Regions from separate parts of the Pseudarthrobacter sp. MOO14 genome, predicted to be linked through region 1. Evidence: predicted binding sites of a transcription regulator. Region 1 holds the regulator's gene; the other holds the start of a gene.
The links. Region 1 encodes LexA, which represses DNA repair genes until DNA is damaged. Its sites were predicted from a motif close to TCGAACANNTGTTCGA; they were not measured.
Positions count from the first base shown of each region.

Region 1 (5,064 bases):
GTGGAGGGGATGCCTTCAACCCGGGGATCGGGTTCGACGGCGGCGCGGAGCGCGCGGGCGAAGGCCTTGAACTGCGCCTCCACGATGTGGTGCGGGTCCCGGCCGGCCAGGACGTTCATGTGCAGGCAGATGCCGGCGTGCAGCGTGATGGCCTCAAAGACGTGGCGGGTCAGGGAGCCGGTGAAGTGGCCGCCTATCAAGTGGTACTCCTGGCCAGCGGGCTCGCCGCCGTGGACCAGGTAGGGACGGCCGGAGACGTCCACCACCGCGTTGGCGAGGGCTTCGTCCAGCGGCACGGTGGCCTCGCCAAACCTGCGGATCCCGGCTTTGTTTCCCAACGCGGTCCGCAGGACCTCGCCGAACGTGATGGCGACATCCTCCACGGTGTGGTGGACGTCGATGTGGGTGTCGCCGGTGGCTTTGACGGTCATGTCGATCAGCGAGTGCTTGCACAGGGCGGTCAGCATGTGGTCGTAGAACGGCACCGAGGTGTCGATGTTGGACACACCCGTTCCGTCGAGGTTGATCTCCACGAGGACGGAGGACTCGCTGGTGGCGCGCTCCATGCGGGCGGTCCGGGCCGCAGCAGTATTCGAACCGGTTGAACTCATGGTGAAGGATCCTTAGTGGGAGAAGGAGTGGTTCAGGGCGCCCAGCGCCGCTGTATCAAGTCTAGGCGGGAAGCGCGGCGTGGCCCGCAAGGATGCGCTCCAGGGACGTGAGGAAGGCTGTGGTTTCCGGCTCGGTACCGGCCGTGACCCGCAGGTGCCCGGGAATTCCCACGTCGCGGATCAGCACGCCCGCGTCCAGCAGTTCCTGCCAGACCTGGTGCGGGTTCTCCAGGCCGCCGAAGAACACGTAGTTGGAGTCGGACGCGGCGGGCTTGAGGCCCATCCTGGTCAGCTCAGCCACAATGCGGTCGCGCTGCTGCTTGATGTCCTGCACATCGGCCATGAGCGCTTCGCGGTGCTGCAGGGCTGCCAAGGCGGTTGCCTGGGTGATCGCGGACAGGTGGTACGGAAGGCGCACCAGCCGCAGGGCATCGGTGACCTCCGGGGCCGCGGCCATGTAGCCGAGGCGTGCGCCGGCGAGTGCGAAGGCCTTGCTCATGGTGCGGGAGACAATCAGCCGCTCCCTGCCGGGCAACAGGGTCAGGGCGCTGGGCGTGCCGTCGTGGGCGAATTCGTGGTACGCCTCGTCCACGATGACGATGGTCTGGCTTGGAGCACCGGCCTCGTAGACAGCCTCGACGACGTCCAGTCCCAGGCCGGTGCCGGTGGGATTGTTCGGCGAGCAGAGGAACACGATGTTCGGCTGCAGCTCCCTGACCTGCCGGGCAGCGGATTCTGCGCTGAGGTCGTAGCCCTCGGCCCGGACACCGGTGATGTATTCGGTGTCGGTGCCGCTCGCCAGCAGCGGGTACATGGAGTACGTGGGCGGGAAGCCCAGGGCGGTGCGGCCCGGGCCGCCGAACGCCTGGAGGATTTGCTGCAGGACCTCGTTGGAGCCGTTGGCGGCCCACAGGTTGGTTTCGTCGAGGCCGTGGCCAAGGTATTCGGCCAGGGCCTTGCGGAGCTCGGTGAACTCCCGGTCCGGGTAGCGGTTCAGGCCGGCGGCGGCCTCCGTCACGGCGGCGCTGATGGCGGCACGCACGTCCGCCGGGACGCCATGGGTGTTCTCGTTGACGTTCAGGAGAATGGGGACGTCCAGTTGGGGCGCCCCGTAGGGAGTCAGCCCGCGAAGGTTGCTGCGGAGGGGTAGCCGGTTCAGGCGTTCTAGCTGGTCGTTCACCTGAACAGTTTAGTTGCCGTGGCAACTACCGGAAAATATGACACTTTTGGCCTGCCTCGGAGACGCCCGGACGAAGAGCTGGCGGCAGCCTCCGGGGGACGCGCACCCGCAGTCACCAGGCCGCGGCGCCAGGCTACCGCTCCGCGGTACCCGCTCAAGAAGGGGTCAGCGGCTGGGGACGAAGAGCTGCTGCCCGGGCAGGACCGCGCCGGCGGAGAGGTTGTTGAGCTGGACGATGTCGGCCACGACGTCCCGTGCATCCCGATTCGGGGCCACGGCACCGGCGATGGACCACAGGGACTGGCCGGGCTGGACCGTGACTGTCACCGTGGGCGTCACGGCGAGGTCCGCGGCGGAATCGGAGGCCTTGGCCGGGGAGTGGAAAAGTCCCGCCAAGGAGAGCAGCAGGACCGCGAGGAGAATCAGCGGCACTCCCACCAGGACGATCCGCCCCCGCCGGGTCAACCGAAGCGGCGCCGGTGATGGCGCAGTTCCGGCACTTATCCGCCGGCTGCCGGACGAGTGGCGCTCCCCGGCCAGGAACTCCGGACGGGATATGTGGGAAAAAGTTAAAGCTGACATGAACTGAGCCCTCCTGGACCTGCCGTGCTGCCCGGGTGTCCGCCGCTGCCGTCCTGCCTGCCGTGCCGGAATACCAATCTCTTCCGGCCAGGTCTTCGAACAGGCCATGCAGTGGTTAGAACACATATTCGAACTTTGCTTACTAAGTTTTAGCACCTATCAACGAACAATGTCGAGACTCGCTAGAACAAATGTTTGAAAAAGCAATGTGGCTGGCCTAGCTTGGAAACCAAGAACAACCACCACTGAAGTTGAACAGCAGGGTCTGACAATGACAGCGGTGACCCTTCACGCAACGCCGGCCAACGGCGTGGGGCGGAAGATCCGGCGGCAAGCGAAAGGCATTGGCGAACATGGCAGCAGCAGCCGCCGGGGGCAGGACGGCCCCGCAACCAAAGAGGACTCCGAAGGGGCTTACCCCGCGGCAGAAGAAGATCCTCGAGACCATCCAGCGGTCCGTCAATGACAACGGCTACCCGCCCTCAATGCGCGAGATCGGCGACACGGTGGGCCTTGCGAGCTTGTCCAGCGTGACCCATCAGCTGTCCCAGCTGGAGAAGCTGGGCTACCTCCGGCGCGACCCGAAGCGGCCGCGGGCCATGGAGGTGCTCATGCCCCTCACGCTTGACGGCGGCGGCGGGAAGCCGATTGCCGCCTCAGCGCCGCAGACACCCGGCGCCACCGTAACGGAGCTGCCTACCGCGCTGGACACCGCCATGGTTCCGCTCGTGGGCCGGATTGCCGCCGGCGGTCCCATCCTCGCCGAGCAGCTCGTTGAGGATGTCATGCCGCTCCCCCGCCAACTTGTGGGCCAGGGTGAACTGTTCATGCTCAAAGTGGCCGGGGACTCCATGGTGGACGCCGCCATCTGCGACGGAGACTGGGTCGTGGTGCGCCGCCAGGCGGACGCCGTCAACGGTGACATCGTCGCTGCCCTGCTCGATGACGAAGCAACCGTCAAGACCTTCCGCCAGCGGGACGGCCACACCTGGCTGCTCCCGCAGAACACGCAGTACGAACCCATCCTGGGCGACCACGCGACCATCATGGGCAAAGTGGTTTCGGTGCTGCGGTCCCTCTGACACCGCCTGTCACCTCCGGCCGCGGCAGGCCTCTATCCAGAGGCCTCCGCGCCGAGCCTGGTGAGTGCGGCCAGCGCCTTGCTGCGGTCCGTGGTGGACCAGAAAGGCGGCAGCGCGGCCCGCAGGAAGCCCGCATAACGTTCGGTTGCCAGCCGCGAATCCAGCACCGCCACCACTCCTTTGTCGCCGGTTGACCGGATCAGCCGCCCGGCGCCCTGCGCCAGCCGGATGGCCGCGTGGGTAGCCGACACCGACATGAAACCGTTGCCACCGGCCTGGGCCACGGCCCGCGACCGAGCTGTCATGAGGGGATCGTCCGGCCTGGGGAAGGGAATCCGGTCGATCACCACGAGCCGGCACGACCCGCCCGGAACGTCCACCCCCTGCCACAGGGACATAGTCCCGAAGAGGCAGGTATCCGGTTCGTCCGCGAACTGCTTGACCAGGGCGGTCATGGTTGACTCGCCCTGGCAGAGCACGGTCATATCGAGCTTGGGCCGCAGGGCATCGGCGGCCTCCTCCGCAGCCCGACGCGAGGAAAAGAGGCAAAGGGCCCCGCCACCGGATGCTTTGATGAGCGCCTCGAGCTCCTCCAGGGCTTCCGGCGAAACACCCCGTCCGGGTTTGGGCAGGTGTCCCGCCACGTAGAGGATGCCCTGTTTGGGGTAGTCGAAGGGTGAGCCGACATCCACCCCCGTCCAGCTGGGTGCTCCGTCGCCTATCAGTCCCAGCCCGCCAGCTGCCGGTTCGAACGCGGACCCGATGGCCAGGGTGGCAGAGGTCAGCACAACAGTGTGGCCGGCGAAGAGTCCTTCCCTCAGCCGCCCGGCAACGGACAGCGGCGCGATGTTGACCAGCACCGGCGCATTCTCGTCAGGCTGGGAGTAACCCTGGCCGGGGTCGAAGGTGCTCGCGCGCGAGAACCAGACCACTTCGCGGTTCTCCCGGGCAGCCAGCAGCCGTTCGCATAATTCAAGGATCAGCATGAGGCGGGACCGGGCGAGCTGCCGCCCGCCGTCGGCCGTGGTGTTGCTGTCCCCCTTGGAATCGGACAGCGCCGCGCGGCAGGCCTCACGCAGCTGGTCCACGCAGTCCAGCTGTTCGTCGTTCAGGCCGTTGGGCAGCAGGCCGTTCGGGGCCCCGGCGAGGGCCAGCTCAAGGTTGGCGGCCGCAGCGTTCAGGGCGTCAACGGTGATGGCCGTGTGTTTGCGGGCACCTGATGCGGCGGCGTGCACCATGGCGACGGACAACTGCCCGGAGACGGCCCCGGTGACGCGGTCCTGCAGTTCATGCGCCTCGTCCACTACCACGACGTCATATTCGGGCAGCACGGCGAGCCCCTCGAAGGCGCTGACGGCGAGCATGGCGTGGTTGGTCACCACGACGTCTGCCTCGGCCGCGTCCTGCCGCGCCAGTTCACTGAAGCACTCAGCGGCCATGGGACATTTTTGCGCCCCCAGGCATTCCATGGAGGTCACGGACACCTGCCGCCATGCACGGTCGGTCACGCCGGGAAGGAGCTCGTCACGGTCGCCGGTGGCCGTTTTTTCGGCCCACTCCCGCAGCCGCACCACTTCCTTGCCCAGCTGGGAGGCGGGACCGCCCACAG
Region 1 is NZ_CM177849.1:4,020,085-4,025,148, reverse strand. It holds gene hisB (imidazoleglycerol-phosphate dehydratase HisB) at 1-611, opposite strand, end outside; gene AC4EEV_RS18535 (histidinol-phosphate transaminase) at 673-1,791, opposite strand; gene AC4EEV_RS18530 (LysM peptidoglycan-binding domain-containing protein) at 1,957-2,373, opposite strand; gene lexA (transcriptional repressor LexA) at 2,727-3,455, shown strand; gene AC4EEV_RS18520 (ATP-dependent DNA helicase) at 3,488-5,064, opposite strand, start outside.

Region 2 (5,064 bases), 780 kb from region 1:
CGTGGGCCTTGCAGAAACCAAAGCTGCCAAAGGCCTTGAGGGTTCCCCAGACCTTGTCCACCACGTCAGGAGCGTAATTGCGGGCACGGGCTTCGCGGCGGAAGAATTCCTCCACCGCAGTCTCCAGCGCTTCGTTGCCCAAGGCGCGCCTGAATTCGTCCGCGCGGGCCAGCCCACAACCGGTCATGACATTGAACGTCTTGAGGATCTGCTCATGGAAGACCGTCACTCCATGGGTTTCCTGGAGAACGGGCTTGAGGTCCGGGTGCGGATACACCTCCGGGGCGAACCCATGGCGGTGTTCCAGGAAGGGACGGACCATGTCCGATTTCATGGGTCCCGGCCGGAACAAGGAGATGTCGATAATGAGGTCGTTGAACTCCCGGGGTGCCAGCTTTCCAATCAGTTCCCGCTGGCCCGGGGATTCGATCTGGAAACACCCGAGGGTGTGGGTGCTGCGGATCAGCTCATAGGTCGGTTCGTCATCGAGGGGGACGGCGTTGAGGTCGATCCGGCCGTCAGCGGCGATGTAGTCAGGTCCCCTGCCATCCGGACCTGCCGGGTGGCGGCCAGCAGCCACCACCTCGGCCTTGGAAGGGTGCAGGCGGATCACTTCCCGGACCGCGAAGGCCATGGCGCTCTGCATCCTGACGCCGAGGACATCGAGTTTGAGCATTCCCATGGGGTCCATGTCGTGTTTATCGAACTGGCTCATGGGCAGGCCCAGGCCGCTGGGCTGGACAGGGGTGCGGTCCAGGAGCGTGGCGTCTCCCAGGATGACACCGCAGGGGTGCATCGAGATATGCCGGGGCAGCCGGTCCAGCCGCTCCGTCAGGTCGACCAGAAGGTCCAGCTGCTGGTTTCCGTCGGCGTCTTTGTGCTCCACCCGGCCGGCGAACTCCTTGAGTTCGGGTTTTTCCTGCAGCGCTTCGCGGAATTTCCTGGCAGAGAACCGCCACAACTGCTTGGCAATCTCCCCCACCTCGTCATCGTCCATCCCCAACGCCATCCCGGCGTCGCGCACTGCCCCGCGGGCCCGGTAGCCGTTTTGCATGCTCATCAGGGTGACGCGCTCTGAGCCGAAGCGTTCGAAGATTTGGCGGTAGACGTTGTGGCGTTCAGCGCTTTCAACGTCGATGTCGATGTCCGGCAGGGTGGCACGGTCGTTGGAGAGGAACCGTTCAAAGATGAGATCGTGCTGCAGCGGATTTACGTGGCTTACCTCGATCAAATAATTGACCAGGCTGGACGCCCCGGACCCACGGGCTGCCGCCCTGACTCCCATGTCCTGGATCATCCGGGATACCTCTGCCACAGTCAGGAAGTAGGACGAGAACCCCAGGTTCCGGATGATCCCCAGCTCATGCTCAAGCCGAGCCAGCATCGTTTTTTCGTCGTGTCCGCCGATCCCCGGGAACCGCCTGCCAATTCCGGCATGGCACCGCTGGATGAGTTCCATATGCGGATCCCGGGTAATGCCAATGACTGATGCCTCCGGCACCACAGGCTGCTTCCATCCCATGTCCGAGGTGGGGTCCATCCGGCAGAGGTCGGCGAGCGCCTCGGTTTGGGCCATCAGTTGCTTGAGGTCAGCGGCCCCATACCCTGCTGCGGTAATGATTTCCTTGCCCAGGCCGAGCATCTGTTCCGCGGTTTTCAGCCACCCCTGGCCTGTGGGCTGGAGCAGCGGTTCCCCTGCCAGCTCCGGCAGGGACTTCAGCGTCCGGGCAGAGTCAAGGACATCCGCGGTTGGCGCCCCGTCCGCAGCGCAATACCGCACCGCGTTGCTGAGGATGGCGGGGACGTGGTGTTCTTCGGCGAGCCGGAGCATGCGGACTGCATGGGCAGTGCTGAGGGGGAAGCCGGGCGCGCTGAGCTGGGAGACGATTTCTGCAACGACGGTTCCCGCGGGCATGACATCCAGCCATTGTTTGAAAAGGGTTCGGGGACGGAGGTACCGCCTGCCTCCCATGGCCTTGCCGACGTCGGAATCCGGTCCAATCAGCACGGTCAGCACCGGTTTGAGCGTTGCCGGGTCGAGGGTCCGGGAGGCCAATTCGGCGCGGGTGACCGCTACCGGCACTGTTCCCCCGGCCTTCCCGGAGGTCCGGGCGTGGGCATCGGAAACCAGCCGGCATAGAGCACGGTAACCCGCGCCATTGTTGTGCCCGCGGGCGAGCACAACCACCCGCCCGGCTACCTGCGTGCGGTGGTCCCCGTCGTCGTCGAAGACTGCAAGGTCCACCCCCACGATGGGGTCGATGCCTGCAGCCATGCAGGCTTTGAGGTGCTTGATGGTGCCATAAAGGCCGTCCCGGTCGGTGCAGGCCAGGGCAGTGGCGCCGTCGCTTGCGGCGGCCTGTGCAAGTTCCTCCGGCCAGGAGACGCCGTAATGGGCGCTGAATGCTGTGGAAACGTGAAGGTGGGTGAAGCTCATGCTGTTCTGGGGCGAAGGGCGTCATGGATCCGCAGCAGCCGCCACCGGCCGCTGCCAACATGCCGGGTGAGGTCGAGGGTCAGGGGTTCTGAAGCATTGTTCCCAGCAGCGGGAAGCACCTGGATTCGCCAGATTTCGTGGTCCACCACGCCAGGGCCGCTCCCCAGGGGAGCCCTGGCGTCTTCAGCCCACCACTGGCGGCGTTCATACCACCGGACGGGCTCGGCGCAGACGAGATAGTCCCTGCCTGCCCACGTTAACGATTCAGGCTGCCCGGAGGGGGAACATGCCACGTCTATGGACTCGCTGAACATGCCCATGCGCGCCTCCCGGACGGTTCTTCCCAAATGCTCCATTCGAATATGTGTTCGAATAAATCAAGTCTACGCCGGGGAGCCGGCAAAACATAGGCGGGGGTGGACGGACCGTGCGGCAGGGAGCAGGATGATGGCATGAGTACCGATGACGCACTCCTGAAGCAGGCAAGCATCAAGACCCAGGACTCCACCCTGGTGGCCACGTTCGATATCGATGGCGCCATTCCGGAGTCCGGCGCCTACGTGGTGGGCTTGATGGGAGCCACGCCGGACTATTCAACGCAGCGGCGGCTGTGCATTGAATTCATGAACGGGGAGGCCATTGCCTGCTACGCGTTCAACCGGGACCAGGGAATCGAAGAAGATTACGACCTGTCCGGCGTATCCCACTCGGAAAACACCATTACCGGGAGCTTTCCCGCCACGGCCTTGAACGGGCTCGGGAAAGGACACGTCCTGTCAGCCTTCAGCGAGGCGGACGGGCGGGAATTCCAGCATGGGGTTCCGGTGGAGGAAGCCCTGTAGGGGTTTCCTTAGCTGTTTTCCTTATGGATCTTCAGTTCGAGTTCAATGAACGCGGAGATCATGGCCCGGTAGGTTGACTCGACGATGTCCGGGTCAATGTCTTTTTTCTCTGCCGCGGCCCGGACGTGCTCGATGATCCGCTCCACCCGGCCGGGGGCCCGCACCTCGGCGTCGTCGCCTTTCAGGGTGCCGGCGATCCGGATCAGCCGCTCGCGGCGGGCAATGAGGGTGACAATCTGGTCATCCACCTCATCGACGGCAACCCGGACAGCTGCGAGCTGTTCCTTGTCGGCCTGGGCATCCCGATCGTTTCCTTGAATTGTCGCCATCATCTGACAGTATCGAAGCATGGAGCCAAGAGTCGACTTTATCTCCCTCGGCGTCCGCAGCGTTGACCGGTCGCGGGCCTTCTACATCGACGGCCTCGGCTGGCCGGTCCACCGCGAGGTTGCCGGGGAGGTGCTGTTCATCCAGGTGAACCACGGGCTGGTGCTCTCCCTCTGGGACGCCCGGCAGATGCAGGCGGAGGCAGGCGTCAGCCCGCCGGACGGGGTTCCCTGCATCACCCTCAGCCATAACCTCGCCAGCGCCGGGGACGTGGACCGGGTCATGGAAGAGGCCGCAGCGGCGGGGGCAGCCATCATCGCCGAACCCGTTACCCAGCCCTGGGGCGGCTACACGGGGTACTTCACGGATCCTGACGGCTTCCGCTGGGAAGTCGCCTACAACCCCACGTGGACCGTGGACGACGCCGGCACGGTCACCGTGTGACGGCGTCCGCACCCTGGGCAGTGGCTGCTAGAACAGTGCCTCCACAGGGCGGATCAGGTCCGGTCCGTTGTTGCGGACGTTCCCCACGTCCTTGCCCACGGACTCCACGTGCCAGTCGGCGGCCGCTTCCTTGACCCCGGCCCGCACCATGTCCACAAGGGCGGCTGCGTCGTCAGCCTGCGGGTCCAGCCAAGCCTGCGTGGTGGCCTTGTCCATGGGCAGGGGCACGCGGTCGTGCAGTTCCGTCAGCTTCCCGAAGATGGTGGATTCAGTCCCGGGCGGTGGGGTGTCAGCCGTGAGGATGGAAGTGGACAGCAGCCAGCGCCCTGGTTCCCCTTCCGGAATGGACGGGTCCTTCCACCACTCGTAAAGGCCGGCGAATACCAGCCCGTGGTCCTCACCGGGGTGCACATAATAGGGCTGCTTGGACTTCCCGGGCCCTTGCTTCCATTCGTAGTACCCGTCGGCGGGGACTGCGCAGCGGCGTGACTTCACGGCCTTCCTGAACGCAGGCTTCTCCAGCACCGATTCGCTGCGGGCGTTGATCATGCGCGACCCGATCCCGGGATCCTTGGCCCAGGACGGGACCAGGCCCCAGCGGGCCACATGCAACTGCCGTACCTGCCGGGCCCCTGCGGCATCCTCCACCAACCGCTCCAGGACGATGGGGACCGCGTCCGTTGGCGCTACATTCCACGACGGCGGGATGCTGACCTCATCCTCCAACTCGGCGTCGAACTCGGCCAGCAGGTCCCCCACGGCGCGTGCCATTACGTAGCGTCCACACATGGGACCAGCATGCCACCGTCGCCACATACTGTCATGCTGCCGCCCCGCCGCCCCGCAAAGTCCGGGAATACCGGCGGCCACGCTACCGTTGACCGTAAGGAAACCTTTCAAGCGACGTTTAGGAGATCCGCGTGGACTTCACTCCCGAATCCGGCACCATCACCATGTTTTCCACTACTTGGTGCGGCTACTGCAACCGGCTGAAGAAGCAGCTGGACGCAAAGG
Region 2 is NZ_CM177849.1:391,483-396,546, forward strand. It holds gene AC4EEV_RS01765 (DNA polymerase III subunit alpha) at 1-2,437, opposite strand, end outside; gene AC4EEV_RS01770 (DUF6504 family protein) at 2,434-2,757, opposite strand; gene AC4EEV_RS01775 (hypothetical protein) at 2,890-3,279, shown strand; gene AC4EEV_RS01780 (chorismate mutase) at 3,288-3,611, opposite strand; gene AC4EEV_RS01785 (VOC family protein) at 3,628-4,050, shown strand; gene AC4EEV_RS01790 (SOS response-associated peptidase) at 4,078-4,839, opposite strand; gene AC4EEV_RS01795 (mycoredoxin) at 4,971-5,064, shown strand, end outside.
Region 2: the regulator LexA is predicted to act here: its motif matches at 2,794-2,809, upstream of AC4EEV_RS01770 (DUF6504 family protein).